Saccharobesus litoralis: one gene and its partner. The protein of the gene in region 1 interacts with the protein of each later gene in a pairwise test. Links are inferred from orthologs where the notes say so. Each region holds a gene or a part of one and is shown in the gene's direction. Other genes may lie near its edges. The genes, in order: mrdA and C2869_RS08620.

The links.
Region 2: the proteins of mrdA (region 1) and C2869_RS08620 interact in binary tests that used the Escherichia coli proteins (3 or more experiments, as listed by UniProt). The link is inferred for Saccharobesus litoralis from one-to-one orthologs.

Annotation. Positions count from the first base shown.
Region 1 is NZ_CP026604.1:4,909,658-4,925,798, reverse strand. The notes cover bases 4,971-7,921. They hold mrdA (penicillin-binding protein 2), read left to right. Parts: upstream 4,971-5,466; coding sequence 5,467-7,377; downstream 7,378-7,921. Other genes in these bases: rodA (rod shape-determining protein RodA), read left to right, coding at 7,377-7,921; rlmH (23S rRNA (pseudouridine(1915)-N(3))-methyltransferase RlmH), read left to right, coding at 4,981-5,451. Outside these bases: leuS (leucine--tRNA ligase), read left to right, coding at 1-2,410; C2869_RS18545 (LPS-assembly lipoprotein LptE), read left to right, coding at 2,431-2,928; holA (DNA polymerase III subunit delta), read left to right, coding at 2,942-3,982; nadD (nicotinate-nucleotide adenylyltransferase), read left to right, coding at 3,989-4,627; rsfS (ribosome silencing factor), read left to right, coding at 4,643-4,960; more of rodA, read left to right, coding at 7,922-8,480; C2869_RS18510 (DUF6445 family protein), read right to left, coding at 8,495-9,205; mltB (lytic murein transglycosylase B), read left to right, coding at 9,385-10,374; C2869_RS23050 (septal ring lytic transglycosylase RlpA family protein), read left to right, coding at 10,378-11,172; C2869_RS18495 (serine hydrolase), read left to right, coding at 11,330-12,475; DUF493 family protein YbeD, read left to right, coding at 12,585-12,851; lipoyl(octanoyl) transferase LipB, read left to right, coding at 12,866-13,531; lipA (lipoyl synthase), read left to right, coding at 13,524-14,489; C2869_RS18475 (lipocalin family protein), read left to right, coding at 14,607-15,110; C2869_RS18470 (hypothetical protein), read right to left, coding at 15,136-16,047. UniProt on the Escherichia coli protein: Catalyzes cross-linking of the peptidoglycan cell wall. Responsible for the determination of the rod shape of the cell. Is probably required for lateral peptidoglycan synthesis and maintenance of the correct diameter during lateral and centripetal growth.
Region 2 is NZ_CP026604.1:2,453,801-2,470,263, reverse strand. The notes cover bases 2,240-5,512. They hold C2869_RS08620 (penicillin-binding protein 1A), read left to right. Parts: upstream 2,240-2,576; coding sequence 2,577-5,312; downstream 5,313-5,512. Other genes in these bases: C2869_RS08625 (pilus assembly protein PilM), read right to left, coding at 2,240-2,425. Also shown: C2869_RS08640 (pilus assembly protein PilP), read right to left, coding at 1-136; C2869_RS08635 (type IV pilus inner membrane component PilO), read right to left, coding at 133-771; C2869_RS08630 (PilN domain-containing protein), read right to left, coding at 771-1,358; more of C2869_RS08625, read right to left, coding at 1,346-2,239; argA (amino-acid N-acetyltransferase), read right to left, coding at 5,601-6,911; argH (argininosuccinate lyase), read right to left, coding at 7,043-8,971; C2869_RS08605 (argininosuccinate synthase), read right to left, coding at 9,210-10,421; C2869_RS08600 (ornithine carbamoyltransferase), read right to left, coding at 10,561-11,469; argB (acetylglutamate kinase), read right to left, coding at 11,504-12,286; argC (N-acetyl-gamma-glutamyl-phosphate reductase), read right to left, coding at 12,286-13,299; metB (cystathionine gamma-synthase), read right to left, coding at 13,562-14,716; met regulon transcriptional regulator MetJ, read left to right, coding at 15,008-15,340; C2869_RS08575 (hypothetical protein), read right to left, coding at 15,893-16,099; C2869_RS08570 (DUF4097 family beta strand repeat-containing protein), read right to left, coding at 16,092-16,463. UniProt on the Escherichia coli protein: Cell wall formation. Synthesis of cross-linked peptidoglycan from the lipid intermediates.

The DNA of each region.
Region 1 (16,141 bases):
TGTGTCACGCTACCAAAGAATGCAAGGCAAAAATGTCATGCAACCTATGGGGTGGGACTCTTTTGGTTTGCCAGCGGAAAATGCCGCGATTAAAAATAAAACGGCCCCTGCTAAGTGGACATATGCCAACATAGATGACATGAAAACCCAATTAAAACAATTAGGGTTTGGCTATGACTGGAGCCGTGAAGTCACAACCTGTTCACCAGAATATTATCGATGGGAGCAATGGTTTTTCACTAAGTTGTACGAGAAAGGCTTAGTTTATAAAAAAATGGCTACGGTTAACTGGGACCCAGTTGATCAAACGGTATTAGCCAACGAGCAAGTGGTTGATGGCCGTGGTTGGCGTTCTGGTGCTTTGGTTGAGCAAAAAGAAATTCCTCAGTGGTTTATTAAAATTACCGATTATGCTGAAGAGCTATTAAATGATCTTGATCAGCTTGATGGCTGGCCTGAGCAAGTTAAAACCATGCAGCGTAATTGGATTGGTCGCTCTGAAGGCTTAGAAATAGACTTTCATATTGCGTCAATCGCAACCGATTTTACGGTTTATACCACACGTCCTGATACATTAATGGGTGTGACTTACGTGGCGTTAGCGGCTCAACACCCAATTTGCTTGGCGGCGGCAGAAAACAACCCAGAGCTGGCTAAGTTTGTTGAAGAATGCAAAAACAGCAAAGTGGCTGAAGCCGACATGGCTACCATGGAGAAAAAAGGTGTTGATACCGGCTTGCGTGCCATTCACCCATTAACTGGCGAAGAAGTGCCAGTATGGGCGGCTAACTTTGTATTAATGGACTATGGTACTGGCGCGGTTATGTCGGTGCCAGGGCATGATCAACGCGATTATGAGTTCGCCACTAACTATGGTTTAACCATTAAGCAAGTTATCGCGCCTGTTGAAGGCAGTGAGTTACAAGCAGACTTAAGCAAAGAAGCCTTTACCGAGCGTGGCGTATTAGTTAATTCAGCTGAATTTGATGGTTTGGATTTTGACGGTGCATTTAAAGCCATTGCCGCTAAGCTAGAAGGCTTAGGTAAAGGTAAAGTGACGGTTAATTATCGCTTACGTGATTGGGGTGTTTCTCGTCAGCGTTATTGGGGGGCGCCAATCCCTATTCTTAATTTAGAGAATGGTGAAGCCGTGGGTGTACCTGAAGAACAATTACCGGTTGTGTTACCGGAAGATGTTGAAATGGATGGCGTTACTTCACCGATCAAGTCTAACCCTGAGTGGGCTCAAACCACCTATAACGGTCAACCGGCACTACGTGAAACTGACACTTTTGATACCTTTATGGAATCAAGTTGGTACTACGCGCGTTACTGCTGTGCTAACGATGATACGCAAATGCTGGATCCAGCCGAAGCTAACTATTGGTTACCGGTTGATCAATATATTGGTGGTATCGAACACGCCATTTTACATTTATTGTATTCTCGTTTTTACCACAAGTTATTACGTGATGTTGGCTTAGTTGAGTCAGATGAACCGTTTAAACGTTTGCTTTGTCAAGGCATGGTGTTAGCGGAAACGTTTTATCGTGAAGATGCCAATGGCGGTAAAAGCTGGTATTCACCTGCCGATGTTGAAATAGAGCATGACGATAAAGGTGGTGTGAAAAGCGCAACATATGTACCAGATGGCCAACCTGTTATTCCGGCTGGCGTGACGAAAATGTCTAAGTCAAAGAATAATGGTATTGATCCGCAGTTAGTTATTGATAAATACGGCGCAGACACAGTTCGTTTGTTTATGATGTTTACCGCACCTCCGGAGCAAACATTAGAATGGTCTGATTCAGGCGTGGAAGGTGCCCATCGCTTTATTAAACGTTTATGGCGTTTAGCCTACGAGTTAAACCAAGCGGGAGATAAAGTTGAGCTGGACAAAGCGAGTTTAACCGGCGCGCAAAAAAACTTACGTCGCGAAGTACACAAAGCCATTGCTAAAGTGAGTGATGATGTTGGTCGTCGCCAAACGTTTAATACCGCTGTTGCGGCTATTATGGAGTTAATGAATAAGCTAATTAAAGCGCCATTAGCCCAAGCTCAAGACAGAGCCGTTATTCAAGAAGCGCTTGAAGCGGTAACCTTAATGCTTGCGCCAATCACTCCTCATTTATCGCATGCGTTATGGCAAGCTTTGGGTCAAACAACGGCAGTTGAAACAGCATCTTGGCCACAAGCTGACCAGTCAGCCATGGTTGAAGACGAGAAGCTGATTATTGTGCAAGTTAACGGTAAGTTGCGTGCAAAATTGACAGTGCCAGCTGACGCGAGCCAAGAGGCTGTTCAGGCATTAGCTGATGCAGAAGAAAACGTCACTAAATTTACCGAGGGTAAAACCGTACGTAAAGTGATTTATGTGCCGGGTAAATTATTAAATATTGTGGCTAACTAGTCATAGCAACGGAATACGCAGTGCTGAAATCGTTTCAAAAGAGCTTAACTAAACTCATTAGCCTAATCACGTTAATGAGTTTAGTGACTAGTTGTGGTTTTCAACTTCGTGGTAGTTATGAAGTACCGGCATTTTTAAAGAACATTTGTATGGATAGCCGGGGCGACAAACTATTGCGAGTTGAAGTGAAAGAGCAATTGGTAATCGGTGGTATCAATATTGATAATCCAGCGCTCTGCGCTCGCTTATCGATTATTGATGATAAATTAGAACGCCGAACCTTGTCTTTGTTTCCCAATGGTCAGGTTGCAGAATATGAACTTATTTATTCTGTAGTTTATCTCATCGAAATTGGCGAAAGTCAGCCACGACGTTTTTCGGTTGAAATTTTACGTGACTATCAAGATAACCCCGACGCGGTACTGGCTAAAAACCGCGAAATGAACTTAATTCTCAAGGAAATGCGTAAGGACGCTGCATCGCGGATTGTTAGGCAATTAGCCTCAATTCGCTACTAATTGTCAAATCGTTATGCGCATTTACCCTAATCAACTCGAACGCCACATACAGCAACCTTTACCTAACGTGATCATGGTATTTGGTGATGAGCCCTATCAGGTGCAGCAAGCGCTCGATACTTTGCGCCAAGTTGCCAAGCAACAAGGGTGTGAGGAACGCATTCGCTGGACACATGATAACCAGTTCAATTGGCAATTGTTAATGGACGAAGCGCAAGCTTTGTCGTTGTTTGCTATGCGTAAGTTGATTGAGTTGGAAATGCCGACAGCCAAACCCGGGCGCGATGGCAGTAAAATGCTACAGCAGTGGTGCGCTTTACCGGATAACGAGCATATTTTACTGTTGTGGGGCGGTAAGTTAGGCCAAGAGCAAACCAAGAGTAAATGGTTTAAAGAAGTCGACAAGCATGCTTGGTTTATTCCTGTGTATGATGTGGAAAAAGACAAGCTGCCTAATTGGTTGCGTCAACAGTGCCAACAGCAAGGCTTAAATATTACGGCTAATGCTATCGAATTGTTAGCGCACTTATTCGAAGGTAATTTACTCAGCGCTGCGCAAGAGATTACACGCTTGTCACTGTTATACCCAAACCAGCCGATCGATGTGGTTGAAATTGAACAAGTGGTGTCGGATCAATCTCGATTTACCGTTTTTCAATTAGTCGATGATCTATTGCTAGGTAATTTTGATCGTGCGAGTCATGTGTTGCAGCGTTTACAAGGTGAAGAGCTAGAGCCTGTAATTATTGCTTGGGCATTGCAAAAAGAAGCTGAAATTTTGGCTCAGTTAGTCGCAGCCCAGCAGGCAGGGCAAAGTATTGACGCTTTATTTAAATCCTTGCGAATTTGGCAACAGAAACAAGGCTTGTATCGTCAAGCTATGCAGCGTCTTAACAGCCAGAGTATCGAAATTATTCTGTCATCCTTGGCCCATTTTGATTTAAGTTATAAAACCAATGGCTTAAAGCATCCGTATACTATGTTGGCGCATTGTTGTGCCTTGTTTACGGGTGATCCAAGATTACAATCGTTAACCAAAACCATGGTTGCTTAGTTTTTAATGAATAAACCGACTTTGCTTTTTGGTGGCACATTTGACCCTATTCACAATGGTCATATTCAACCTATTTTGGAAATTCAGGAATGGCTAGGGGCAGACGAGATCCGTTTGATCCCGAATCGCATACCACCGCATAAAGCACGACCCGAAACGCAAGACCAGCATAGGGTGGCCATGTGCCAACAAGTGGCAGCTATGTATCCACAGTTTGTGGTGGATGATATCGAGCTAACAGCGCCGCGTATTTCGTATTCGTTTGATACCTTTGTTGAATTACGCCAGCGTTATACAACGACACCTTTGTGTTTTGTAATTGGTATGGATTCGTTAAACAGCATTCATACTTGGCACCGTTGGCAGGAATTATTGGATTATGTGCATTTGGTGGTGGCTGAGCGTGGTGGTTATCAAACTGAGCTGCACCCTGATGTACAGCTTTGGTTGGCAAAAAATCAAACAGAATCTTATAAATGCTTAGAAAATAACCTTTCAGGTAAGATCCTATTGGTGAATTCGACTAAGCTTAAAATATCGTCTTCGTATATTCGGCAACGCTTATCAAGTGGTTTAGATTGTCGTTGCTTGCTGCCGTATGCGGTACATGAATATATTGAAGAACATCATTTATATTTATCTTAGAGGAGAAAACTCGAATTGGAGACGCAACAGTTAATCGATTTTGCAGTCGACAAAATTGATGATCTTAAAGGTCGTGACGTAGAAGTAATCGATGTTAGCGACAAATCCAGCATTATGGACTTTATTATCGTCTGTTCAGGTAATTCAAAAACTCATGTTAAATCTATCGGACAACATGTCGCGACTGAGGCTAAGCATCAAGGGACACCCGCAATAGGTATTGAAGGCGCTGATTTTGGTGAGTGGGTGTTGGTTGATTTTGGCTCAATTGTCGTGCATGTTATGTTGGATGACACCCGCGAATTTTATCAAATTGAAAAGCTCTGGCAGTAGCAAGCGAAACGCTTAGCATTATGAAAATTCAAATGGTTGCGGTTGGCACAAAAATGCCAACTTGGGTTACACAAGGCTTTAATGAATATTTACGCCGTTTTCCTCGTGATTGTGAGTTGTTTCTTACAGAAATTGCTGCTGGCAAACGGGGTAAAAATGCCGACATCGCGCGCATTCTGGCGAAAGAGGGTGAGTCGACTTTGGCTGCCATCCCCAAAGGTAATCGTATTGTTACATTGGAAGTGACAGGTAAACCTTGGGATACCCATCAGCTAGCCAAACAGTTACAAGTCTGGCAACATGATGGTCGTGATGTTAGCTTGTTGATTGGTGGCCCTGAAGGATTAGCGCCAAGCTGCATTCAAGCTTCTGAACAAAAATGGTCATTGTCACCACTAACCTTACCTCATCCTTTGGTACGGGTTTTGGTTGCTGAAAGCTTGTATCGGGCTTGGAGCTTAAACAATAACCATCCTTATCACAGAGAATAATAAGAGCATTAATGAATGTGGGTTAAGCGCCGCGTAGCGATACGCGACCATACAGCTGAAGCGAATATGTTTGCCCGACGAGCACTTATTGCGCTCGCTGTGGTTTTGGCTATGGTGTTAACCTTACTCTCAAACTTGTATCATCTACAAGTGGAGAAGTTTAGTGATTACCAAACACGGGCTGATGGTAATCGCATTAAAGTCCAACCCGTGCCACCCAATCGGGGACTCATTTACGATACCAACGGTGTTTTACTGGCGGAAAACCATCCTGTTTACAGTTTAGAGATCGTCGCAGAAGACGTGAAAAACATAGATGGTTTATTAGCGCAAATTGAAGCGCTAATACCTGTCAGTCATGAGCAAAAGAAAAGTTTTTACCGTGCATTAAAACAAAATCGTCGGCGGCGTTTTAAACCGATTGCTTTAATCGAGCGACTCACGCCAGAAGAGGCCGCTATCATTGCGGTTAATCAGCATCAACTCGATGGTGTGGTGATCGACGCGCATTTAAAGCGTTTTTACCCGCATGGTGACTTGTTGACGCATGCATTGGGTTATGTCGCTAAAATTAACCCTAAAGATGCTGCGCGTATCGAAGCCAATAACGAAAAAGCTAATTACGCTGCTACGCGAGATATTGGTAAACAAGGGCTAGAAAAGTTTTATCAAAATATATTGCACGGCACGGTAGGCTATCGCAAAGTTGAAGTGAATAGTCGTGGGCGAGTTCTGCGGGAGATGGATTCGCAAGCGCCGATTCCTGGCAATGATTTGCGCTTACATTTGGATATCAGCCTGCAAAAATTAGCTCAGCAATTGTTGGCTGATAATCGTGGCGCGGTCGTCATGTTAGATGCGGTTAATAATGGCATTTTAGCGTTATATTCTAACCCGAGTTATGATCCTAATTTATTTGTACATGGTATTTCCGGTAAGGATTATAGGGCATTACTGCAATCTCCTGACCGGCCTTTAATTAATCGTGCGACTCAAGGTCAGTATCCACCGGCATCGACTATTAAACCGCTTATTGGTTTGTTGGGTCTTGAAAAAGGCTTAGTGACGGAACAAACCACAATGTGGGACCCTGGCTATTATCAAATTAAAGGTATTGAGCATAAATACCGAGATTGGAAAAAGTGGGGACATGGCCATGTTGATATACATAAGTCGATTGAGGAGTCTTGCGACACTTATTTTTATGATCTGGCGTTACGTTTAGGCATTGATGCTATTTCAGAGGAAATGGTCAAGTTTGGTTTTGGTGAAGCGACAGGGGTTGATATTTTTGAAGAATCATCCGCCAATATGCCAAGTCAACAATGGAAGCGTGCCCGTTACAATCAACCTTGGTATGCGGGTGATACTATTTCTATTGGTATTGGCCAAGGGTACTGGACATCGACACCATTACAACTCGCGTTAGCCACTAGTGTATTAGCTAACGAAGGTAATTTTAACGAACCGAAATTTTTAAAAGCGATTGAAAGTAATACCGGCACAATCGATTCACCAGCGCAAGATAGACCGCCTGTGGCTATACAAAATAAAGAAAATTGGCAGATTATCAAACGGGCTATGTATACCACAGTGCAAAAGGTGACAGGCACAGCACATAAAGCCTTTAAAGGCACAACCTATGATGCGGCGGGTAAAACAGGCACAGCACAAGTTATCTCAATTGCGCAAGATGCAGAGTATGACGAAACTAAAATCGCAGAGCGTCATCGAGACAATGCCTTATTTGTTGGCTTTGCGCCATATGATGAACCTAAAGTCGTAATTGCGGTCGTGGTGGAAAATGCTGGCGGCGGTAGTTCAAATGCCGCACCTGTTGCGCGCGCCATGATGGATGCTTATTTCGCTAGTAACCCTCTGGGTGAAAACCCAATGCAAGACTTACCTTTGGCTAGGGAGCCTTAATGCGTAACGAAAGTTCGAAAAATATTTGGCAAAGGTTGCATATCGATTTGCCCTTGCTCACGTCGTTGCTGGTATTGATGTCTGTTGGGTTGGCTGTCATTTACAGCGCGGGTGGCCAAGAAATGGCTTTGATTTATCGTCAAATCACACGTTTAGGTTTAGCTTTTGTGGTTATGTTAGTGGTGGCGCAAATACCGCCAAGTTTTTATCAACGCTGGGCGGTGCCGATCTTTTTATTGGGTTGCGGTATGCTTGTTGCCGTGCTGCTCGTTGGGGTGGTGGGAAAAGGGGCTCAGCGTTGGCTCGACTTAGGTTTTATGCGGTTTCAGCCTTCAGAGATAATGAAGCTAGGCGTACCTATTATGATTGCTTGGTATATTAGTCGTAAACCCATTCCCCCGACCTTGACAGATACCTTTATTGGCTTAGTTTTAGTTTTGCTGCCTACCTTGATGATAGCTAAACAACCGGATTTAGGCACGTCATTACTCATAGCGACATCCGGTTTATTTGTGTTGTTTTTGGCTGGACTTAGCTGGAAGTTAATTGGTGCGTTTGCAATATGTGTATCCGCTTTTATGCCAATTATGTGGTATTTCATTATGCACCCCTATCAAAAGCAGCGCGTACTGACCTTTCTTGATCCTGAATCGGATCCTTTAGGCTCAGGCTATCATATCATTCAATCGCAAATTGCCATTGGTTCCGGTGGCACGACAGGTAAAGGCTGGTTAGCAGGAACCCAATCGCAACTTGAGTTTTTACCCGAACGTCACACGGATTTTATTTTTGCTGTATTTAGTGAAGAGTTCGGTTTGTTTGGCATTTTGTTATTAATGGTTATCTATTTGTACATAGTTGGCCGCGGAATGATAATTGCCATGCGGGCGCAAGAGGCTTTCACTAAGCTATTAGCCGGTAGTATTACATTGACGTTTTTCGTGTATGTGTTTGTTAATATTGGTATGGTTTCGGGCATATTACCTGTGGTTGGCGTGCCACTGCCTTTAATTAGTTATGGCGGAACCTCAATGGTTACCTTATTAGCGGGCTTTGGTATTTTAATGGCGATCAGTACCCATAGGCGTTTTCTACGCGAATAGGGCGTTGCATGTGTTTATTCAAAGTTAATAAACAAATTGGCAGTTAACCTGCCATGCTGAGGGTCATCACTTAAATGACTTGTGTGAGTCGCGATTGGTGAATGTAACAAAGAGCCAGGGTAAATAACAAAACGATTGGGTTTGTATTCAATTGTGCCGATCCGTTCATATACCGTGTTACCACCATTAGTGTAGTTGGCTTCTGGTTCTCCGTACTTATCTACCCAGTTTTGTAAAGCTAACATATAGTCATGGGCTTGTTGCTCATTGAGTATATTTTCTTTATTTGTTTCTCTATGGCGATAAAAGCCTGTGCCTTCAAAATTTCCCTCATTGATATAATGCATGACAGCAAAATAGCCTGGTTCATAACTATCAAAATGAGGCCATCTTTGCAGGGTATTTAATTGGTTAGCGTCTTTAGTGAGTAGAGAATAGCGCGCGGTTTTTAAGCTTAAATTTAACTGCTGTGGAACTCTAAAAACCTGATAAAAAATCGGTACAATCTCAGGCAGTACTGAGTCAAGATAGTCACTATCTATTGGCGCTCGGACTCCTGCGTAATTGGAATCATTAGCATCAGTAAACTTCGCGCTTTGATTAATATTGGCGGTTAATTGATCTAAGCCCAGCATAAAATCATCAATAATCAATACGGGTGTTTTTTCTTGGCCGACTTGGATAAGTTGCACCTGACAATTGGGATTGAGTAGATAAGTCGCCATTTTGTTTATCTGTTGTATTGATAATTAAATTTAATTTATATTTAATTTAATTATTTCTCAAGTGAATCTTATTTTGAGTGAGCCGCCTTTAGTTAATTTGGCTAAGTCACTGAATATATGATGCGTAATGAGGTCATAAATGGTAGGTTATTTGCGTGATTAGTCGGCTTATTAAATCTATGATTAAACGAATTATTTTTTCTTCTTGTCTGTTGTTTTCTTGTTGTGCTTTGGCGCAATTTCCTAGCCAGCAAGAGTTTGCTGCGCAAACCGCTAAAAAATACCCAATTAGCGAAGATCATGTATCAAGCTTATTACAGCAAGCCAATAAAAACCAAAAGGTATTAGATGCGATCTCTAGGCCTTGGGAAGCCAAACCTTGGTACAAATATTGGCCAATCTTTTTAACTGAAAAACGGATTAAAGCCGGCGTTAAGTTTTGGTTAAAACACCAAACGACATTAGAGCGAGTCGAAAAAGAGTTGGGTGTTGATGCCGCTATTGTGGTCGCCATTATTGGGGTTGAAACGTTTTATGGTACATATAAAGGTAAGTATAAAGCGCTAGATAGTTTGTATACCTTAGGTTTTCATCATCAAGGGCGAGGCAAGTTTTTCCGTAAGCAGTTGGCTGAGTTAATGGTATTGTCCAATGAAGAACAATTGGATATTCATCAATTGTATGGTTCGTATGCTGGGGCAATGGGCTGGGGACAGTTTATTCCTTCTAGTTATCGCCATTACGCCATCGATTTTGATGGTGATAATAAACGAGATTTGTTTAACAACGAAGTCGACGCTATTGGCAGTGTTGGCAATTATTTTAAACAACACAAATGGCAATTTGGCGAGCCAGTCGCGTTTCCTGCCAAAGTAAAAGGCAATACTTATCAGACATTATTGCGTAAAAAGCTTAAACCAGTCGACAAGGTTGCAGCGATATTAGACAAGCAAGTTTATATTGAAGCTGATGTTAATACTCAAGCTAAAGGCCAGCTACTTGAACTGGAAACAGAAACGGGTGTAGAGCACTGGTTAACCTTGAATAACTTTTACGTGATTTCACGTTATAATCACAGCCCTTTATATTCCATGGCTGTTTATCAATTGAGTGAAAAAATCAAAGCCGCTAAGCAGCAAGTTAATATGACAGTGGCAGTACAACCGTAAATCATGACAGTAAACATTGTGTTTAACAGGCCGTGGCTTGTTAGTTTAATTTTGGCCGGTTGTGTTACGGCCTGTTCGTCAACCAAAAAAAGCCGCTATGCTTTGGAGCACGATTTAGCACCGACTCGTACTCCTACCGCAGAAGAAATGCAAAACCCAGAGGTTTACTATATGCCACCTAGTCGTGGCGGCAACCAGCCTGAATATCAAGTATTAGGTAAAACGTATCAAGTGCTGCCAAGTGCCGATGGGTTTGAACAGCAGGGTATCGCCAGTTGGTATGGTCGTAAATTTCATGGCCATTTAACATCCAATGGTGAAACCTACGATATGTTTGCCATGTCGGCTGCGCATAAAACCTTGCCGATCCCCGTGTTTGTTGAAGTGACCAATTTGGATAATGGCCGCAAAGCCATTGTTCGTGTCAATGATCGCGGGCCGTTTCATGAAGGGCGCATAATTGATTTGTCCTATTCTGCTGCCTATAAACTCGGCGTAACAGCATCTGGCACGGCTAATGTGAAAATTCGCACCTTAGCAACTACGCCTGGCGGTTATATATTGGTTGACTCAGCGCCGCAGCGAGAAGGCTTAGATAAAACCGCCTCGGCTTTGGCTTTGTTATTTCAGATGGATACTCAGGTGTTACAAGCTGAAGAAGAGTTTGATTTGCTAGTGGGGCCTTTTGCTGATGAAGAGCGGTTGCGCGAGACATTAGCTCATTTAACTATGAGTGGCTATCCAGCTAAACGCTATACTCAAACAAGCGAATTGACCAATAAAGAAGAGGTGAATTAAGCGTTCCATTCATAGACGTTATAAGCTGTTATTATTCGGTCTGTTAACTTTAGTTTCTTCGGTTTTTTAGGGGTGCTATCTGTTAACGAGATTTGTTACACTTTGGCACGTTATTTTTTCGCTTTTCCCAACAATTCTCAGAAAATTACCAATAATTATGAAAAATTTCCGTTTGGGCGTGCTATTCATTGCCAGTGTTTTTTCCGTCTCCGTATCTGCTATAACTCCGAATGCGCCAACAATTAACGCCAAAGGCCATTTATTAATTGACGCTTCAACAGGTAAAGTCTTGTCGGAAGACAATTCTGAAACTCAGTTGGCGCCAGCTAGCTTAACTAAAATGATGACCAGCTATATCATTGGCATGGAAATCAAAAAAGGCAATATTAGCCTAGAAGACCAAGTGACTATTAGTGAGAAAGCTTGGGCGAAAAATTTTCCTGATTCTTCAAAAATGTTTATCGAAGTCGGTAAACAAGTTTCAGTAGCGGATCTTAACCGCGGTATTATTATTCAGTCTGGTAATGATGCATGTGTTGCCATGGCTGAACATATTGCCGGTTCTGAATCGGCTTTTGCTGATTTAATGAATGCCTACGCAACAGAATTGGGCATGCACGGTTCTAACTTTGAAAATAGCCATGGTTTACCAGGCGCTAATCATTTTACTACACCTGTTGATATGGCGATTTTGGCTAAGGCGCTGATCAATGATGTGCCGGAAGAGTACGCTGTGTATAGTGAAAAATCTTTCACTTTTAATGGCATTAAGCAATATAACCGCAACTCATTACTTTGGGATAAAAGTATGAATGTGGACGGTATTAAAACCGGACATACGCAAGAAGCTGGCTATAGCTTAGTGTCATCGGCAACTAAAGGCGGCATGCGTTTAATTTCTGTGGTTATGGGCGCTAGTTCAGAGCGCGCACGTAAAACCGAAAGTAAAAAATTATTAAATTATGGTTTTCGTTTTTTCGAAACCATTACACCTTATAAAGCCGGTAAAAAGTTTGCTGATCAGAAAATTTGGTTAGGAGATAAGAAAACCGTGCGCTTAGGTATCAGTCAAGATACGCCAATTACTATTCCTCGTGGTAAACGTAAAGCATTACAAGCTAATTTAGAATTAGACAAAGCCTTAGAAGCGCCGCTGAAAAAAGGCACTGTAGTCGGTAAAGTCTATTTACAATTAGAAGGTGAAGATATTGCCAGCTATCCTTTAGTTGCGCTGGAATCGGTAGCCGAAGGCGGATTTTTCAGCCGTATGGTTGATAAAGTAAAAATGAGTTTTGCCGAATAAATTTGTTTTAGAACAATACATTAATTTAATCCATCGTTGAGAATGGCGGAGCGGTATCACGTTGCGCCATTTTTGGTTTTAAATTGAGATTAAAGTTGAGACCAGAGTTATTATGAAAACTAAATTCGATGAGTTATTAGAGTTTCCTTGTCGTTTCCCATTCAAAGTCGTCGGCTATACCGATCCCAAGCTTGTCGATAACATCATGTTAGTTTTACAGCAACATGCACCCGGTGAATATTCACCAAAAACGAAAGATAGTGGTAAGGGTACTTATCAGTCAGTTACTATAGACGTGACTGTAACAAGCAAAGAGCACGTCGAAACCCTATATCAAGCGTTATCAGAAATTGATGGCGTACGTATGGTTATGTAGTGCTTGTGGAAGAAATACCATTGTCATTAACCGATAACGTTATTATTCGCGATTTGGGTTTACGCGACTACGAACCCGTGTGGCAAGCCATGCAAGCTTTCACGGCTGAGCGTGATATTGACGCACAGGATGAGATTTGGTTTGTTGAGCACCCAAGCGTATTTACTCAAGGCCAAGCAGGTAAGCAAGAACACCTGTTAATGCCGGGCGATATTCCCGTCGTCAAAGTTGATCGCGGCGGCCAAGTTACCTATCACGGCCCCGGCCAGTTAGTGGCTTATGTATTGGTTAATATCAAACGTAAAAAAATGGGTGTGCGCCAATTAGTGACGGCGATTGAAAATGCCTTGGTGGCATTGCTTAAGCGTTATGATATTGCCGCTTACCCTAAAGCGGATGCGCCCGGTGTATACGTTGATGAAATGAAAATTGCGTCTTTAGGATTACGTATCCGCCGTGGTTGTTCATTTCATGGTTTAGCATTAAATGTAAATATGGATTTGTCGCCTTTTCAGCGTATTAATCCGTGTGGTTATCAAGGACTGCAAATGACGCAATGCGCTGATTTAGGTGGTCCACAAACCGTTGAGCAAACCAAAATAGAATTGCTTGATGAGTTGAAAGCGGTGTTGTCTTATCAGGCACACAGTATTGAAGCAGGAAATCCAATCAATGAATAAGATCCCACGCCCAGAAGTCGGCGAAAAATTACGTGACGAAGATAAAATGCGTCTGATCCCAGTTCAGGTTATCCCAACTGAGAAAGAAGACATGTTACGTAAGCCAGAATGGATCAAAATTAAATTACCACGCAGTACTGAGCGTATTGATGAAATTAAGAAAACCATGCGCAAAAACAATCTTCACTCAGTATGTGAAGAAGCGGCGTGTCCTAACTTAGCAGAATGTTTTAACCATGGTACGGCTACTTTCATGATATTAGGTGATATCTGTACTCGTCGTTGTCCATTCTGCGATGTGGCGCATGGTCGTCCGAAAGCACCAGATGCCCAAGAGCCTGAAAAGTTGGGTAAAACCATAGCGGAAATGAAGCTAAAATACGTGGTGATCACCTCAGTTGACCGTGATGATTTACGTGATGGTGGTGCGCAACATTTTGTTGATTGTATTAATGCTATTCGTAAATACAGCCCTAATATCCAAATTGAAGTATTAGTACCTGATTTTCGTGGCCGTATGGACAGAGCTTTAGAAATTTTAAATACGAGTCCGCCAGATGTATTTAACCATAACTTAGAAACCGCGCCACGCTTATATAAAATGGCTCGTCCTGGTGCAGATTATAAATGGTCACTTGAGTTATTACGTAAGTTTAAACAAGCCAACCCAGATGTACCGACTAAGTCGGGCTTGATGATGGGAATGGGTGAAACTAACGAAGAAATCGCTGAAGTTATGAAGGACTTGCGTGAACATAACGTTGATATGTTAACCTTAGGTCAATACCTACAACCGTCTAAGCATCACTTAAAAGTTGAACGTTATGTTCATCCTAAAGAGTTTGACGAGTTAAACGAATTAGCAGAAGAACTCGGCTTTAGCCATGCCGCTTGTGGCCCTATGGTGCGCTCTAGCTATCATGCTGATCGCCAAGCAGCCGGTGAAGAGGTTAAGTAAAACTCGACCGACATCAGTTAGATTAGTTGAAAAGAGGCTTTAAGCCTCTTTTTTTGATCTTGGTTGCTGATTTATTCGTATTTAATTCATCATTAGCACAAAATTAAAAACGACTATATGCGCCTATTACTATTCACTTTTGTTTTATTACTTTGCAGTTGTACGGGATTGCCAAACAATGTCACGCCAATTAACAACTTTCAACTGCAGCGATACCTAGGCACTTGGTATGAAATTGCGCGACTTGATCATTCGTTTGAGCGCGGTTTAAGTCAAGTTTCGGCAAGCTATAGTATGCGCAGCGATGGCGGTGTCAGGGTATTGAACAAAGGCTTTAACAGTGAAGATGGCCGTTGGCAACAAGCTGAAGGCAAAGCTTACTTTGTACAAGATGAGACAACAGGGCACCTTAAAGTGTCATTCTTTGGCCCATTTTACGCTAGCTATACCATTTTTGAATTAGACGCCAATTACCAAACTGCATTTGTTGCAGGCTATTCAAAAGACTATTTGTGGCTGTTGGCACGTACCCCACAAGTAGACGAGCGTACTAAGCAGAAGTTTATTCAGAATGCTAAAGATAAAGGTTTCGCTACAGAGCAGTTAATTTGGCTTAATTAATTTGCTTGGCAAATCTATGACTAAGTTATTGAGGCAAGGTTTGCCAACTGTCGATGGCTTGCTTGTTTTCGGCCAATGGATAGTAAAAATACTCAAACTCTTTGTTGTCGCGCATTTGTTGTAGGCCTTTTTCTAAAGCTTGTTGGATCTTGCGACTGTGTTTCGCTTTTTTCGAGACAATAAAATGGCGGCTATTGGGAAAGCGAATTTTAATATTACCAACCGGCACCATATTAAATTGGTCTTTACAGGTATACGTCATGCCCAATGCCGATTTCATCAATAATTCTGTAAGTACTATATCACCACGCCCCTTATCGGCTAATAAACAGAGTGAAGCATGTTGTGACACATTAGCTGCTTGTAATCCCAGTTTTTTTATCATCTGCCAATCTTGTCCCCAGCGCTCTGTGGTGAGAATGCGATACTTTTTTAACGCTTGGTTAATTGTTACGCCGTTGCTGATTAAAGTATTTAATGTTTGCTCGATAGTTTGTTTTTTGTGCTCAGGTACAAAAAAGCCTTTTACGAATACATTGGCAGGGTAGATAGGACTAATTTGATAAAACTTGCGAGTATCTATTTCCGGTTGCCAAATGGAGGTATACGGCATGGCGACTTGTCCGGAGTTGGCCGCAAACAAAGCGCGGCTGTAATTAGGCACAAATTTGTATTCAAAGCGATAATCTAAACCACCGAGATATAATGCTCGGCACATGATCAACATTTCCATGGTCGGGCGATTAAAGCCAGAATGGGCTAGCTCAGGTAACTGGTGGCAAAGGTGCTTTTTTCTTTGCTTTTCGAAAACATCAATACTGTCTTTAACCCCAGAAAGTTTGATGGTGATTGGCTGTTGGGCAAACGCTTTTTTATTACCCCATAAACTAAACAAGATAAGTGAAAGCGTTAACGTACATAAATATTTGATAAACAAGCGTTAACTCCAAATTGGCTCGCAACAGTATGGCCGCTAATTAACCTTAGCCTAGCTTTACCAATTTGGATAACTTTTAAGTATTTTGATGTGT
Region 2 (16,463 bases), 2.5 Mb from region 1 along the record:
CCTTAGGTATGGGTTCAATACTGGTTCGCGCAGAATTTTTTACTTGTTGCGTAAACTCTTGAATGTCCGCCATATCGTCACCACAGGCGCTCAACAACCCTATTGTAGTCAATAAGACAGAGAGTTTCTTTATCATTTTTTACCCTCTGACTCTTGTTCGACATTTTCTTTATAACGATAAGTTTTGGCCAGCAAGTTTAGCTGCAGCGTTTCACCTTTTTGTACTTTAATATTAAAGTCATGCAATGTGACGATCCGTGGTAAAGCGGCCACTCGCCCCAAAAACTCGCCAAACTCATGATAACCACCAATAACTTCTAATCTTAGCGGTAATTCAGTATAAAACTTTTGCTCTAATTCATTTTCCCAATTAATCTTGGTAAAGGTTAAACCGCTAGTGGTACCAACAAAACTGACATCATCCAGTAATCCCGGCGTTTCATGCTCTGTAGGAAGGCGCTTAAGTAGCTGGGCGAATTCAAGTTCCATTTCATCTAACTGAGCTTTGTAGGCATCTGCGTTAACCGCAACATGGTACTTACTTGAAAACTCTTGGCGCAAACTCACTTCTTGCTTTTGCGCATTATCATAAGCTTCTATTTGATCACTAATAAATAACTGGTAGTAACCAACAGCAGTAACAATAGCCAATACCACAGCGAAAATAATCTTAATCGGCAGCGGTAAACTACCGAGATCATTGGCATCAATTTCTAAATTATTTAAATCACTGAGATCTAAGTTTTTCCAATCGATATTTTTTAAGTCCATTAGCTACCTCCTTTTTTGTCAGTAGCTTGTGCACCCGCAGTTTGGTTAACGGGTTTGACTTTCATCGACATTTGAAAATCACTCAGAATACGCGGTTCGACTTGCGCGGCAACAATAGAGTTTAATATGGGATCGCCCAATAACCATGACGATTCAATTTTGCGCAGCATGTTCGACAAACGGTTATTCGATTCGCTTTTGCCTTTTACCGTTACCGAGGCATCACGTTTTTCCAATTCAGTCAGATAAATACCTGGTGGCACCACCTTAACTAATTCATCAAGGATCTGCGCACCCAAATTTCGGTTCCGTTGCAGGTCAGCAATCAAGCCCATACGCTTTTCTAAATCGGCTCGCTTAGCTTTTAATTCTTTTATTTCTTCAATTTTGGTATTCAGCACGGCAATTTCATTGCGAATATACTGGTTACGTTTGTTTTGTTGTTCAATTTGACCAGAATAAAATGAGCTAATCAGCATGCCAATCACAATAACAATCACGGCTGTTACGGCTAACACGGCAACAAATTGCTTCTGCTTGAGCTCTCTTGCTTCTTCTCGCCAAGGTAGCAGGTTTATATGTGGCATGGATTAAAACTCCTTAAAGCCAAACCTGCCGCAATCATATAAGCACTTGCGCCTTGTTCTAATGTTGTGCTGTCGATTTTGCCTGAAATATCCATACCAGCAAACGGGTTTGCAACCACAACATGCACACCTAACTCATCTTCAATTACTTGCTTCATACCTTCAAGCATGGCCGTACCACCAGACAGTACCAAATAGTCTAGCTTGTTATTACCGCTTGAGGTTAAAAACATTTGAATGGCTCGCCGTATTTGCTGAATAACCGATGTTTGAAACGGAGCCAACACTTCAAAAGTGTAGTTAGGCGGTAAATCGCCATTTTTCTTAGCCAGCTCAGCTTCATCAAAACTTTTATTATAGTAATTAACAATGTTTTTCGTATATTGTTCGCCACCAAAATTTTGGTCTCGAGTATATATGGCTTCACCATCTTCTAACACTGTCATTAGGGTCATGTTTGCCCCCATATCAACAATGCCGACCAGCTTATTGGCCGCATCATCTGGCAATTGCGCATAAATTAAATCAGCAGAACGAGACAAGGCATAAGACTCAACATCAATCACCTTAGCCGTGAACCCTGCAGCCTCAATTGCCGCCACACGAGCTTGGACACTATCATTACGGGCTGCACTCAATAACACATTCACTTTAGACGGGTCAGCTTCATTGACTTCAAGCCGCTCAAAATCTAAGCTAACCTCTTCTAATGGATAGGGGATAAGTGAGTCTGCTTCAACTTCAATCTGACTTTCCATTTCATCTTCAGTCAGATTAACATCCATATAAATGGTTTTAGTTATAACTGTTGAACCAGACACAGCAGCAGCCGCTAATTTAATATTTTTAGGAAAGTGTTTACGTAACTTGCCTATTGCTTTCCCTAAGGCTTCAATATCTTGAATTTCTCTTTCATTGATAATGCCTTTGGGAATGGGTTCTTGTACGGCTTGGATCAAACGCACAGTTTCACCGTCCTGTTCAAGCAAGACTGCTTTAACAGCATAAGAACCTATATCTATGCCAACCATAGTGGTGTTACTTTGGCTAAAAAACGAAGAAAGCATGTTGTCGCTCGATCGGAATTATTATTTTTTAATGATTCTATTCAATTTAGACACCAGTGTGACAAAATACACCTCTGGGTATATTAACCCTAGCATGGACTATAGCGAGTATTAAATTTTTGTTCCACATTTTTTAATCTAGAGTGAACGAGTGAAGAGATTTTTTAAAGTAATCCTGTACTTAGGCTTGTTTGGCGTTGTTTCAGGTGTCGCCACTGTCGCAGGTATTTATTATTACATCAAGGATGAATTGCCATCGGTTGAAGTGCTGCAAGATGTTCGTTTGCAAACACCTATGCGGGTTTACACATCCGATGGTAAGTTAATCTCGCAATTTGGTGAGAAAAAGCGCATCCCTATTACATTACAGCAAACGCCTGATCATTTTATCAAAGCTTTACTGGCCGCTGAAGACTCGCGCTTTTATGAACATCCTGGAGTCGACTTTGTCGGCTTAGTTCGTTCAGCTGTTGCTGTCGTCGCTGCCGGAGGTCGTCGCACACAAGGCGCTAGTACATTAACTATGCAGCTAGCCCGTAACTTTTTCTTAACCCGTGAAAAAACCTATATTCGTAAAATCAAAGAGATCTTTATCGCTTTTCATATTGAGAGCCTATTAAGTAAAGACGAAATTTTAACCCTGTATTTAAATAAAAATGAATTAGGTAATCGAGCATTTGGTTTTGGTGCAGTTGCCGAGGTGTTATACGGCAAAACCATTGAGCAAGTGACAATACCAGAGTCAGCAATGATGGTCGGCTTGTTAAAAGCCCCTTCCAAGTACAACCCATTACGTCGCCCAATTTTAGCTAAACAGCGTCGCGATACGGTTTTATGGCGCATGAAAGAAGAAAAGTATTTAAGCGAGTCTGAATATCAAGCTGCTATCAATACGCCTTTAACGGCAAAATTTCATGGTGCGCAAATCGAAGTCGACGCGCCTTATATAGCTGAAATGGTACGCCAGCATATGGTACAAACCTATGGTGACGAAGCCTATACGGGCGGTTATCAAGTTTATACGACTATTTCATCTCGCTCTCAACAAGCCGCCCAGCACGCTCTCAGGCTAAATACACACGCTTACGATGAAAGACACGGCTATCGTTATGACGAAATTGAACAACTATGGCAACCATTAGAGCCAAAACAGTCTTTAACTGATGATAAACCTGCCATCAATAGTGAAACAATCAATGAAGCTAATGAACAAACACTGACAACTCAAGCTGTAGAATCAGATGTTGCAGAAGAAGACCCCACTTGGAGTCATGATGAGCTCCAAAACAAACTAAAAACCTTACCTGAGTTTGGCTTAATTAAAAATGCGGTTGTCATGAGTATTGATACAGAAAACGACAGCTTTACTTTTATCGACCAAGATAAACAAATAAGCCAAGTCAGTTGGCACGATGCTAAATGGGCGCGCCCTTATATCAGCGATACCATGCAAGGCAAAGAGCCAAACTCAATACAAGATGTGGTGCAAGTTGGGCAATTAATTAAAGTTCGCCGCAATCAAAACAATGATGGTTGGCGCTTGGCACAATTACCTGATGTTGCCGCGGCATTAGTCTCGTTAGATCCAGATAATGGCGCTGTTCGCGCATTAATTGGTGGTTATGATTTCCGTATGAGTGAGTACAACCGTGTCACGCAGGCTAAACGACAAGTTGGCTCGAATATCAAACCTTTTATTTATTCAGCAGCCCTAGAAAATGGTTTTACATTAGCCAGCATTATTAATGATGCGCCAATTAATCAATGGGATCGCAGTCAAGGCATTACTTGGCGTCCGAAAAACTCGCCACCTGTCTATGATGGCCCGATTCGCATGCGTCGTGCCTTAGCTGAATCTAAAAACGTCGTTTCGGTTCGCTTATTACGCAGTGTCGGCATAAACAAAGTCGTCGAACAACTCGCTAAATTTGGCTTTGATCCGAATGATATCCCGCGCGCCGAATCTATTGCCTTGGGCTCTGCTTCATTTACGCCATTAGAAGTCGCAACGGCCTATACCACATTTGCCAATGGCGGCCATCTTGTCACGCCGTATGTGATTGAAACCATTAACAATGAAGCAGGCGATACCATTTGGCAAGCCAACCCACCTTTAGCCTGCTTAGCTTGCCGATTAGAAGCCGAAGAACAAGCTGCGTTTGAACGCCAATTGGCAGCAGAACTGAGTGTTGAATTAAATGATGAACTAGGTGGTGAGTTAAACAATGAATTGGCTAATGAGTCACCCGACAATCAATACGCTAGTTTAGGCCAAGAAGTCCCCGAATATTTACAAGCCAAGCAAGTGATTAGTGAGCAAAACGCATTCTTAATTGCCGAAGCGATGAAAAGTACGATATGGGGCGGTGGTAGTTGGCGGCATAAAACCGGCTGGAATGGCACCGCTTGGCGCGCTCAAAAATTAAAACGGCGTGATATAGGCGGTAAAACCGGTACCACTAATGATGCTAAAGACGCATGGTTTAGCGGCTTTACCCCACAAGAGGTTATCACCAGTTGGGTCGGGTTTGATGATCACACTCGAGTGTTAGGCAAAACCAAATACAACAATAACTTAGGCAAAGATCAAATATTTGGTACTGAATTTGGTGCTAAAACCGCTTTACCCGCTTGGATCGACTACGCGCAAGTGGCTTTAGACGGCGTGCCTAAATCAGCGAAGCAAGCGCCTGCCAACATCATCACGGTTAGGATCGATCAAGAAACCGGTAAACTATCATCAAAAACGGATCATTCATCGCGCTTTGAGTACTTTATTGAAGGCACTGAACCGCATGAGTTTATTGATAACTCACCTTCCCCTGATGTGCTAACCGCTGAACTAGACGGTGAAGTTAGCGAAGCGGTTGAAGAAGGTATTTTCTAAGAACTTACGGTTTTCAATCTATCAAATAAAAAAAGGCGGTTAACTTATAGTCAAAGCTATCAGGTTTTAGGGGAAGCCGTCAAAGCTACCGCGTCCTGCTCACGCCCCTTACCTGCATCTATGCAGGCAAGCTTCGAGACCCCATAAGCATATGCTCTATTATGTGATTGGGGTGAGTAAGCGCTGACAATGAACCATAAAACCTGATCGCTTTGACTATATCAAATAAAAAAGGCGGTTAACTTAGTAAGTTAACCGCCTTTTTTTAAATCAGCTCTAACACCCAATTTATATCTGTTTCATAAAAACTTTCGATTTACGTTGAAAGTTATACATCTGCTGCTTACCTTCTGGTAAACGGCTAATCGGTTGTTCAACAAATCCTTGCTCAATAAACCAATGGGCAGATACCGTGGTTAAGACAAATATTGACTCTAATCCTTGTTTTTTCGCTTCGGCTTCCATCGAGTCCAATAAACGCTGCCCTCGATTACCACCACGATATTCAGGATGGATCACCACACAAGCCACTTCTCCAGTTTTCGCTTCAGGGTATGGATATAAAGCTGCGCAGGCGATAATCACATCTTCCTTTTTAATCACGGTAAACTGTGAAATTTCATTTTCCAGTAATTCGCGAGAACGTTTAACTAAAGTGCCATTTTCTTCAAGCGGTGCAATTAAATCGAGAATACCACCAACATCATCAATCGACGCGACACTGATCCGCTCACGATAATCTTTCGATACCATGGTACCGGCACCATCACGGGTAAACAGCTCTTGTAATAATGCCGTTTCGCTGGAAAAGCTAACACTGTGACAACGTTCAACACCCGCTTTACTGCAATTTAAAATAGCACGTAATAGCACACGTTGTGGGTGTGGCGTATCTTGATTAAGCAAACGATGCACAGTATTTAAATCACAACTACGGATCAACTCGCCAGCGGAATCAATTAAGCCATTAAATTCAGAAAAGGTGATCAGTTTATCGGCTTTTAACGCATTGGCGGTTTGTGTAGCTACATCTTCCAACGATAAGTTAAACACCTCACCGGTCGATGAGTAACCTAATGTCGAGATAAGTACAATGGATTCATCCTTAAGTTGCCTAGAAATGCCCTCACTATCAACTCGTCTTACTTCCCCCGTGTGTTTGTAATCAACACCATTTAACACGCCAATAGGTTTAGCAATAACAAAGTTGCCGCTACTGACCCGTATTTGCGCACCATGCATGGGCGAGTTGATTAACCCCATGGTTAATAAAGACTCGATATGAATACGCAACGAGCCTGTGGCATCTATCACCGCCGATAATGACTCTGTATCCGTGATGCGAATATTGTGTTCAATCTTTTGCTCTAGGCCGCGCTGCTCGAGTCGAGCATCAATTTGCGGTCTAGCACCATGAATTAACACTAGCTTAACGCCAAGGCTACGCAGTAAGGCAATATCGTGAATGATGTTAGAAAAATTAGGGTGTTGCACCGCTTCACCACCAAACATCATCACAAAGGTCTTACCCCTGTGGGCATTGATATAAGGTGCGGCATTTCTAAACCATTTAACGTAGTTTTGGTCGGCGTTTTCCATCATGATTTGCAAGCTTTATTAAAACTGAGTATGACAACTGAATTAGTCGTCGATAGATATAAATAGGGCGATATAAAAACATCGCCCTTATAACATTACTGAAATAGAGTGTGCAGGTCTAGCAATAAGCCTTAGCTACCTACATTGTACTCCATTGCGATCTCATCTTCTGGATCTTTACCTGGGCTTTGCTCGCTGTCTTCAATGATATTCTCAGCCAGTGAATCTTTATCAATCTTAGCAAAACCAAGTTTAGTGAAATAGTCTGGCTCGTAGGTTAATACAATCACTTTTTGTAGTTCAATTGAGTGAGCAAATTCCAGTAAATATTGCACCATAGCGCGACCTTGGCCTTTATTATGGAAATCTTGGTCAACCACAATTGAACGAATTTCTGCTAAGCCCGTTTGGTAGATATATAACGACGCACTACCAACCACTTGACCATCCACTTCAGCCACGACAAAGTTTTGAATATCATGGATTATATTGTCGCGTGAACGGTGTAAGATCTCGCCTTTATCAGCCCAGAAGTTAACAAGCGTAAAAATACGATCAACATCAGACATGCGCGCACGACGTACAGAAAGTGCGGCGGCTCGTTGCGCATTCAAGCGTTGCTTAACTTGCTTTAATGCAGTTTGAATTTGTTGTTTACCCGGTGCGCCAATGACATTAGCGCTTAACGTGCCGTTTTCACCCTGCACATTTTCTAAGGCTTTTTGCACTTGCACACGTGACGTACCACCTAGGGCTTCACGCTTATCTAAACAAGATTCGATTGATAAATACTGATATACATCGTTTTCGATCTTATCGCTGAACTCTTGTAACTGCGCTAATGTGAAGTCTTCTAGGGCGTGACCAGCATCAATCGCTGCTAATACCGCTTCACCAACAATATGGTGCGCTTCACGGAATGGAATATCTTTACCCACAAGGTAGTCAGCTAACTCAGTCGCATTCGAGTAACCTTGCTGAGCAGCCGCCAGTGTACGAGAGCGATTCACTTTTAAGCCATCGGCCACTAATACCGCCATTTGCATGACTTCTAACCATGTATCTAGTGCATCGAATAAGCCTTCTTTATCTTCTTGCATATCTTTGTTGTATGCTAAAGGTAAGGCTTTCATTGTGACTAACATACCAGATAATGAGCCGACAACACGACCCGCTTTACCACGAATTAACTCACAGGCATCTGGGTTTTTCTTTTGTGGCATCAATGATGAACCTGAGCTCACTAAGTCGCTCATTTCCACAAAGCCAGCTTCACCCGAGTTGTAGAAGATTAAGTCTTCAGCGAAACGCGACATATGCATCATGCTGATACTAGCGGTTGATAATAACTCGATTACGTGGTCACGATCCGAAACCGCATCTAAGCTGTTTAATGTCGCACAGCGGAAACCTAGGTTTTGTGCTAAGTTTTCACGATCGATTGGGTAAGCTGTACCCGCTAATGCACCTGAGCCTAATGGCGAAGTATCGGCACGGTATAAAGCGTCTTTTAAACGACCGATATCACGGTTGAACATTTCAACGTAAGCTAAACACCAGTGACCAAATGTCACAGGTTGTGCGCGTTGTAAGTGAGTGTAGCCTGGTAAAACTGTGTCTTTTTCACGCTCGGCTAACTCAGTCATGGCTTGTTGTAAGTTAACTAATGCCAGCAATAACTCGCCGCCAGTCTCTTTACACCAAAGTTTCAGGTCAGTTGCCACTTGGTCATTACGACTACGACCTGTGTGTAACTTTTTACCTAAATCGCCGGTTGCTTCAATTAATTTACCTTCAACCCAGCTGTGAATATCTTCAGCGTCTGAAGTTAAAATTTGTTTTGGATCTTGCTCAACCGAGTCTTTTAATTCGTTAAGCGCTTTATGCAGATCTTGTAATTCTTGCTGGCTTAATACACCAACCTGACTTAAGGCTTCAGCCCACGCCATAGAACCAACAATATCTTGCACGGCCATACGGTAATCTACCGGCAGTGAATCATTAAATTTCTTAAACTGTGCGCTTGCCGCTTCTTTAAAACGACCACCCCATAATGCCATGTTAGATCTCCTCGCATAAAAGGTAATGCTGGGCTTATCGGCTTTGATAAACCCTTAAATTTGGTTGAGCTTATTGCTTTTCTCACTCGACAATCAAGCTACAAAGCAAAGCAATAAACTCAGTTGAATAAATGGTAAAAAATCCTCTAGAGCAAACGCGCTAGAGGATTTAAGTTATTTAACCCGAAACAAATAGGCTAAATAGCCTGCAAAGTCGCCGCAAGCGACGACCTACAAATTATTTGCTTGCTTTGTTCAAAGCACCGATCCGGCTTGAAAGACTGAATAAACGAATAAAGCCTTCTGCGTCTTTTTGGTTGTAAACTTCGTCTTCACCGAAAGTTGAGAACTCTTCGTTATACAAGCTGTTTGGTGAACGACGTTGGATAACAGTACAGTTACCTTTGTATAAACGTACGACGATATCACCTGTGATTTCTTCAGCGAATGAAGCAGCAGCCGCTAATAAAGACTTAGATAGTGGCGTGAACCAACGGCCGTCATAAATCACGTGAGAGAATTCAAGACCAACTTGCTCACGGAACTTAAGTGAGTTTTTATCTAATACCATACACTCAAGCGCTTTATAGGCTTTCATTAATACAGTACCGCCTGGAGTTTCATAACAACCACGCGACTTCATGCCCACTAAACGGTTTTCTACGATGTCGATACGACCTACACCATGCGCTGCCGCTTTTTCGTTTAAGTAAACTAGAGACTCATGCGCCGATAACTTTTGACCATCAACGGCAACTAACTCACCTTTATCGAAACTTAATTCGATGGTAGCTGACTCGTCCGGAGCATCCATAGGATCAACCGTCATGGTCCAGATGCCTTTAGACGGCTCGTTCCATGGATCTTCAATTTCACCACCTTCGTGTGAAATGTGCCATGCGTTAGCATCACGGCTGTAAATCTTAGTTAATGAAGCAGAACAAGGAATGTTACGCTCTGCTAAGTAGTTAAGTAAGTCTTCACGAGAACGCATGTCCCACTCACGCCATGGCGCAATCACTTTTAATTGTGGCGCTAGCGCAGCGAAACAAGATTCGAAACGAACTTGGTCGTTACCTTTACCTGTACAACCGTGACAAACTGCATCAGCACCTACTTTAAGCGCAACTTCAACGTGCGCCTTAGCGATAACTGGGCGAGCCATTGACGTACCTAATAGGTATTCACCTTCATATACCGCACCCGTCTTAACGATTGGGAAGATATAGTCTTTAACAAATTCTTCTTTAAGATCAACAACGTGACATTCGCTAGCGCCTGAAGCGATGGCTTTTTCAACAATGCCTTCTAACTCGTCTTCGCCTTGACCAACATCAGCACAGAAAGCCACAACTTCACAACCATTGTAGTTTTCTTTTAACCAAGGAATGATAGCCGAAGTATCTAAACCACCTGAGTAGGCGAGTACAACCTTTTTGATATCTGACATGAAATTACTCTCTTTGTAGGTCGGGTTTTAACCCGACATTACCTTTTACATTATCGGGCAACAATTGCCCGACCTACAAGGATGTAGGAAATGCCGAAAATGTATGGAACAATTTTTCGGCGACCTACAATAAATACAATTATTTTAGCAGTGTCATTAACACGGCGTTTTGCGCATGCATACGATTTTCCGCTTGCGCCATTAAGATAGATTGCTCACTATCAACCACTTCATCAGTCACTTCAATACCGCGGTAAACCGGCTGACAGTGCATAAAGAATTTAGCACCTAAGTCACTCATTAACTTACCTGTAGTCTGATATGGCGCAAAAATTTGCTTGATGTCGTCAATCGACTTGCTGTCACCCATGGAGATCCAAGTATCATTATAAATCGCATCGACCCCTTTAGCCGCCGCAACATCATTACTGATAATAATTTCACCACCGTTTTTAGCGGCTAATTGCTGAGCAAGCTGAACAATTTGCGCGTCTGGACTATAGCCAACTGGTGTAACAGATACCACTTTCAAACCTAAAATAGCGCCAGCCAGCATGAGAGAATGAGTGACATTATTGCCATCACCAATATAAGCCAACGAGGCGCCTTCTAAACTATTACCTCGCGCTTCATACAAAGCTTGGTAATCGGCAATCGCCTGACATGGGTGATATAAATCACATAGCGAATTAACAACCGGCACGCTCGCAAATTCAGCTAACTCAGTTAAGGTATTGTGACTAAATACACGCGCAACAATACAATCAACCCAGCAAGATAAATTCAAGGCAAAATCTTTAACAGACTCACGCTTACCTAAGGCACCATTTTGTTGGTCAAGATAAACTGAGTGGCCACCCATTTTGGCAATACCCACATCAAAACTGACTCGGGTACGCAAAGATGGCTTTTCATAAATAGTGGCGACTGATTTACCCGCTAATGCTTGCGAATATTTACCCGGATTCTGCTTATGATCCGCTGCCAATTTAACTAAATCTAAAATCTGCTCTTTGCTTAGATCTTTAGTTGATAAAAAGTTTTCCATTTCGCTACCTGTTTTGACGAGCCAAAGCCTTTGGCTATTCAGCTACAACTGTGGTGCCGCAATCTTTGCTAGCTAACCACTGTGAAATAAGTTTGGGTTCACGCCAGTTTAAAATACCAATTGGCGCTTGTAGGGTTTTAGCCGTAGTTAATGCCGTATTAACTTTAACCACCATGCCATCAGTGATAACACCTTCAGCGATCAATTGATCGGCAACATCACGCGTCATGGTTGGGATAACTTGTTTATCACCATCCAAAATACCATCAACGTCTGATAACAAAACCAACTGGCCATTTAAAATCTTGGCGATGGCTTCTGCCGCTTGGTCGGCATTAACATTAAGTAATTGCCCGTCAGCAGTTGCGCCAATTGAACTCACTAGAGGTAAGTAACCACCCGCTAACAAATGCTGGATAAGACCAGCTGAACCTTGCGCGACCTCACCAACGCACCCTAAGTCAGGATCATTGACCTGACATTGAATATCAGCACCATCCGCTAAACAAACACCTACCGGCTTAGCACCCACTTCGATACCCACAGCCACCATTTGCTTGTTAGCTGTCCCCGCTAAACCACCAACCACGTAGGGCATGTGTTCAGTTGGGGTAATACGTAAACCGTCTTTCTTTTCGCTTTTGTGACCTAAATCAGCCAAGAGCTTTTGCACCAAAGCACCGCCGCCATGGACCACAACCACTGGCTGACTTTGACTAATTTGATCTAATTCTTTTAAAAAAGCGCGTAAACAGTCGGCGTTTTCTAATAACGCACCGCCGACTTTAATCACTAAGGTTTTTACTGCTGAGGTCATTAAATAAGACCTTTGCTTGATGCATAACCAAAACGTAAATTAGCACACTGCATGGCTTGGCCTGCGGCACCTTTTAATAGGTTATCGATAGCCGATACAACCACTAAGTAACCAGTTTGCGGGTCAAGCTGCCAATGAAGATCAACAAAAGGTGTACCTTCAACATCAGCAATTGATGGCCAGCTTTGACGTAAACGCACAATCGACTTACCTTCATATGCGCTCGCATAGGCTGCGTTTACTTGATTTTCACTAATGCCTTCACGTAATTTCAAGGTAATAGTCGCTAAAATACCACGCTTAAAGTTACCTAAATGCGGCGTAAAAATAACCGGATGGTCTAAATGTTCAGCAATTTCAGGCTGGTGTCTGTGACCTAATACGCCGTAAGGGTTTAAGCTAACTTCACAATAGCTAGACGTTAAGCTAGCACGACGGCCTGCCCCCGATACACCACTGGTTGCATTGATAATAGGCAGTACATTTGAATCAATAAGATCCGCTTCTTGTAACGGCTTAAGTGCTGACAAAGACGCTGTAGGGTAACAACCTGGTACTGCAACAATATCGGCCTTACGAATGGCTTCGTGGTTCCACTCAGCTAAACCATATACAGCTTGCTGTAATAACTCTGGGTATTTGTGGTCGAAACCATAGTATTTTTTGATTACATTTAAATCAGATAAACGATAAGCACCTGATAAATCAAAAACAACTGCACCGTGATGACGTGCTTGTGCTACCCATTCAACACTCGCTGCATGTGGTGTACATAAAAACACCGCATCACACTCAGACACAATTTTGCCAATTTGACTTTCGGCAATTGGGATCAAAGTGCGATCAATCTGATAAGCAAACTGGCCGTGAATAGAAGAGAACGGCTTGTATGCGTCTGCGCTATTTTCTGATACGTACAGACCCGCAATTTGAAACTGTGGATGTTTATGAACTAATGCAGCTAATTCTGCACCTGTATAACCACTTGCACCAACAATCGAAACTCTAATCATCTTCTGCTTCAATCCTTATTTTGACCCAATTTTACAACTTAACTACCTTAGCTAAGTAAATGGCCGACTATTTTGAAAAACCGCATATTCTAGCAGCGCAAAATAAAAAAGCGATGAATATTTGGCCAATTAAAAATATGAGTATTAAAAACGACAAAAGGAAAGCCTTTACGGGCTTTCCTCCACTTTTGTTAGTCTAGATCTAAATGAATTTTTATTCAATAAAAATGAATAAAAATTTAAATTAAATGCATTTTTATCTCTAAACTAATGAATCTAGCGCTTGCTTCACATCTTCAACAAGCTCATCGCCATCTTCAATACCAACCGAGAAACGCATCAAGGTTTGGCTAATACCTGCCTTTGCTTGCGCTTCGGCATCCATAGCAGCATGGGTCATAGTGGATGGATGACAAACTAAGCTTTCTGTACCGCCTAACGATTCAGCTAATGAAAAGTGCTCTAACGCATCAATAAATTGCGTAACTTGCTCTACACCACCTTTAAGTTCAAAACTTAACATGGCGCCAAAACCATGCTGTTGTTCTTTGGCAATTTCATGCCCTGGATGGCTTGGTAAACTTGGGTGATACACAGTATCAACTGCGGCATGACCATCTAATAATGCCACCAGTTTATTGGCATTTTCTTGATGCTGACGCATACGAGGCACTAATGTACGCACACCACGCAAGGTTAAATAGCTGTCAAATGCACCGCCAGTAATTCCGATACAGTTTGCCCACCAAGCTAGTTCTTCACCTAACTCTTTGGTTTTGGTAATTAATGCCCCAGAAACCACATCTGAATGACCATTGATATATTTAGTTGCTGAATGCACAACAATATCGGCACCTAAAGTTAATGGTTGTTGACACACTGGCGTTAAGAAAGTGTTATCAACGGCAACTAATGCGCCTTGTGCTTTAGCTTGAGCACAGATTTTTTTAAGATCAACAATGCGTAATAAAGGGTTACTTGGCGTTTCAACCCAAATTAATTTTGGCTTAGCGGCAATCGCGGCATCTAACTCAGCTTGGTTAGTCATGTTGATAACTTTTAATTTAAAGTTACCTTTGTCCGCTAAATTAACGAATAAGCGATAACTACCACCATAGCAGTCATGCGGTACCACTAATAGATCGTCAGGGCTAAGTAATTGCAAAGCAAGGTTGATCGCAGCCGTACCCGTAGCGGTAACAATTCCATGCTCGCCTTGCTCAAGCTCTGCTAAGGTTTCCGCTAAAATATCGCGAGTCGGGTTACCACAGCGGCTATAATCGTATGGGCCTTTTTTATCAAAGCCAGCGAAGGCGTAAGTCGAAGACAAATAAATGGGCGGCACAACCGCAGCGTAATTTTTATCGCTTTCAATACCACCGCGTACCGCGATAGTTGCTAGAGTTTTCTTGCTCATGGGATCCTACTAGGAGTTTTCAGACGTCTATACGGCCAGAATTTAGCCTTTGCAGCCAACGGAGTCAAACCGATTTAGGTATATATGCCATTAAAATAGGCAAAACGACATTTAATGCGCTACTTGACGAAGCATATCGGCAAGTTAGAATAAAACCTAGATTTATATTGGGGTAGCTTTGCTATACCTTGTAAAGCAGTTACATAATAATACTCAACCCTGTTAAAGCAACTGCCGAGCTATCCGCAATAAAAAATAGATAGCAAGTGGCACCAGCACTAAGAAAATTTTATGGCAAAGTGGAACGGCAAATACATACATCCCTACGCGGAACACGGCAAAAAAAGTGAACAAGTCAAAAAGGTCACGGTCAGTATTCCGGTAAAAGTGCTTAAAGTACTCACTGACGAAAGAACCCGCCGCCAAGTGAATAATCTGCGCCATGCAACCAACAGTGAATTATTGTGTGAAGCCTTTCTCCATGCGTTTACTGGCCAACCGCTACCATCCGATACCGATTTAGAAAAAAACAATCCGCATAAAATTCCAGAACTAGTGCGCGAAATTTTGCAAGAGATGGATGTCGATATTAGTGATGAAGATGCACTAATTGACGAAGAGTAATCTTGGTGGGTGAGGCTTTTACCTTACAAGTTCGCTCAATATAGTCTTCTCGCTCAGATTTTATGGTTCATTGTCTGCGCTTACTCTCGACTTTGCTTACATGGATGTAAGTACTTAGGTTTCGTCTGGAACTAGTACCTTTTCAATTTAATTTTGATTAGTTGAAAACATTGGTGATCACTTTCACACTGAGCGCGAAGCAGTCGAAGTGTCGGTAAATTAGAAAGTAATAAGACTTCGACAAGCTCAGCCTGAAGTTGTTTATTTAATCTAAATATGGCTAAAAACATCACTAGTGATAGTAAATTATGCGAGTGATTCAACTGATCATTTCTTTCTGGAAACAGTACTAAAAACCTGCCCCTAAAACCCGATCGCTTTGACTATAAATAAGTCAGTGACATTAATAACAACCAATCCTTAGCAAGCTTACACTTCAACTTTACAACCCGCGGAAAAATAAATTTAATTTTGATCAAATTTATTTGGAACTAATCCAATAACCACGAGTCCTGAATATTGTGATTGAAATGTGTTTGTATATCTCCCCTTTTATATCCCATTAGCTTTTGCTAATGGGATTTTTTTAGCCTTTTTGTGCATACCCAGATGTTTGCCAAGACGCCACCAAAATACAGCTTCAAAAACAATACCAAGAATAATAAATACCGCACCCAAAGGTGCCGCGCCTTGGCTCATAAAAATTAACGCAATAGCTAAACAACCAAGCGTTACTAAAAAACGTATTGCGCTAGCCATTTTGCTCTCCTGAAACGTTAACATTACTCAAACTAACCTCGCCAGAACCATCTTGGATGAGTGTAAAGCTGTTAGCTTGCTTGATCCTAATATCGCCTGCTCCATCTTCTACGCTAACCGAGCCCTGAATATGACTTGCATTAATATCACCTGAGCCATCATCAATATATAGCTGGCCAGTAATATTTTTGAGGGTTAAATCACCCGAACCATCTTTAATTTGCGTATCACCGGTAATATGAGATGCATCGATTTGCCCAGAACCATCCTCGATATTAACCTTACCAGACACTGATGTAATCTTAATATTTCCACTACCATCATGAACATCAACTGGGCCATTAATATCATTTAAAAATAGGTT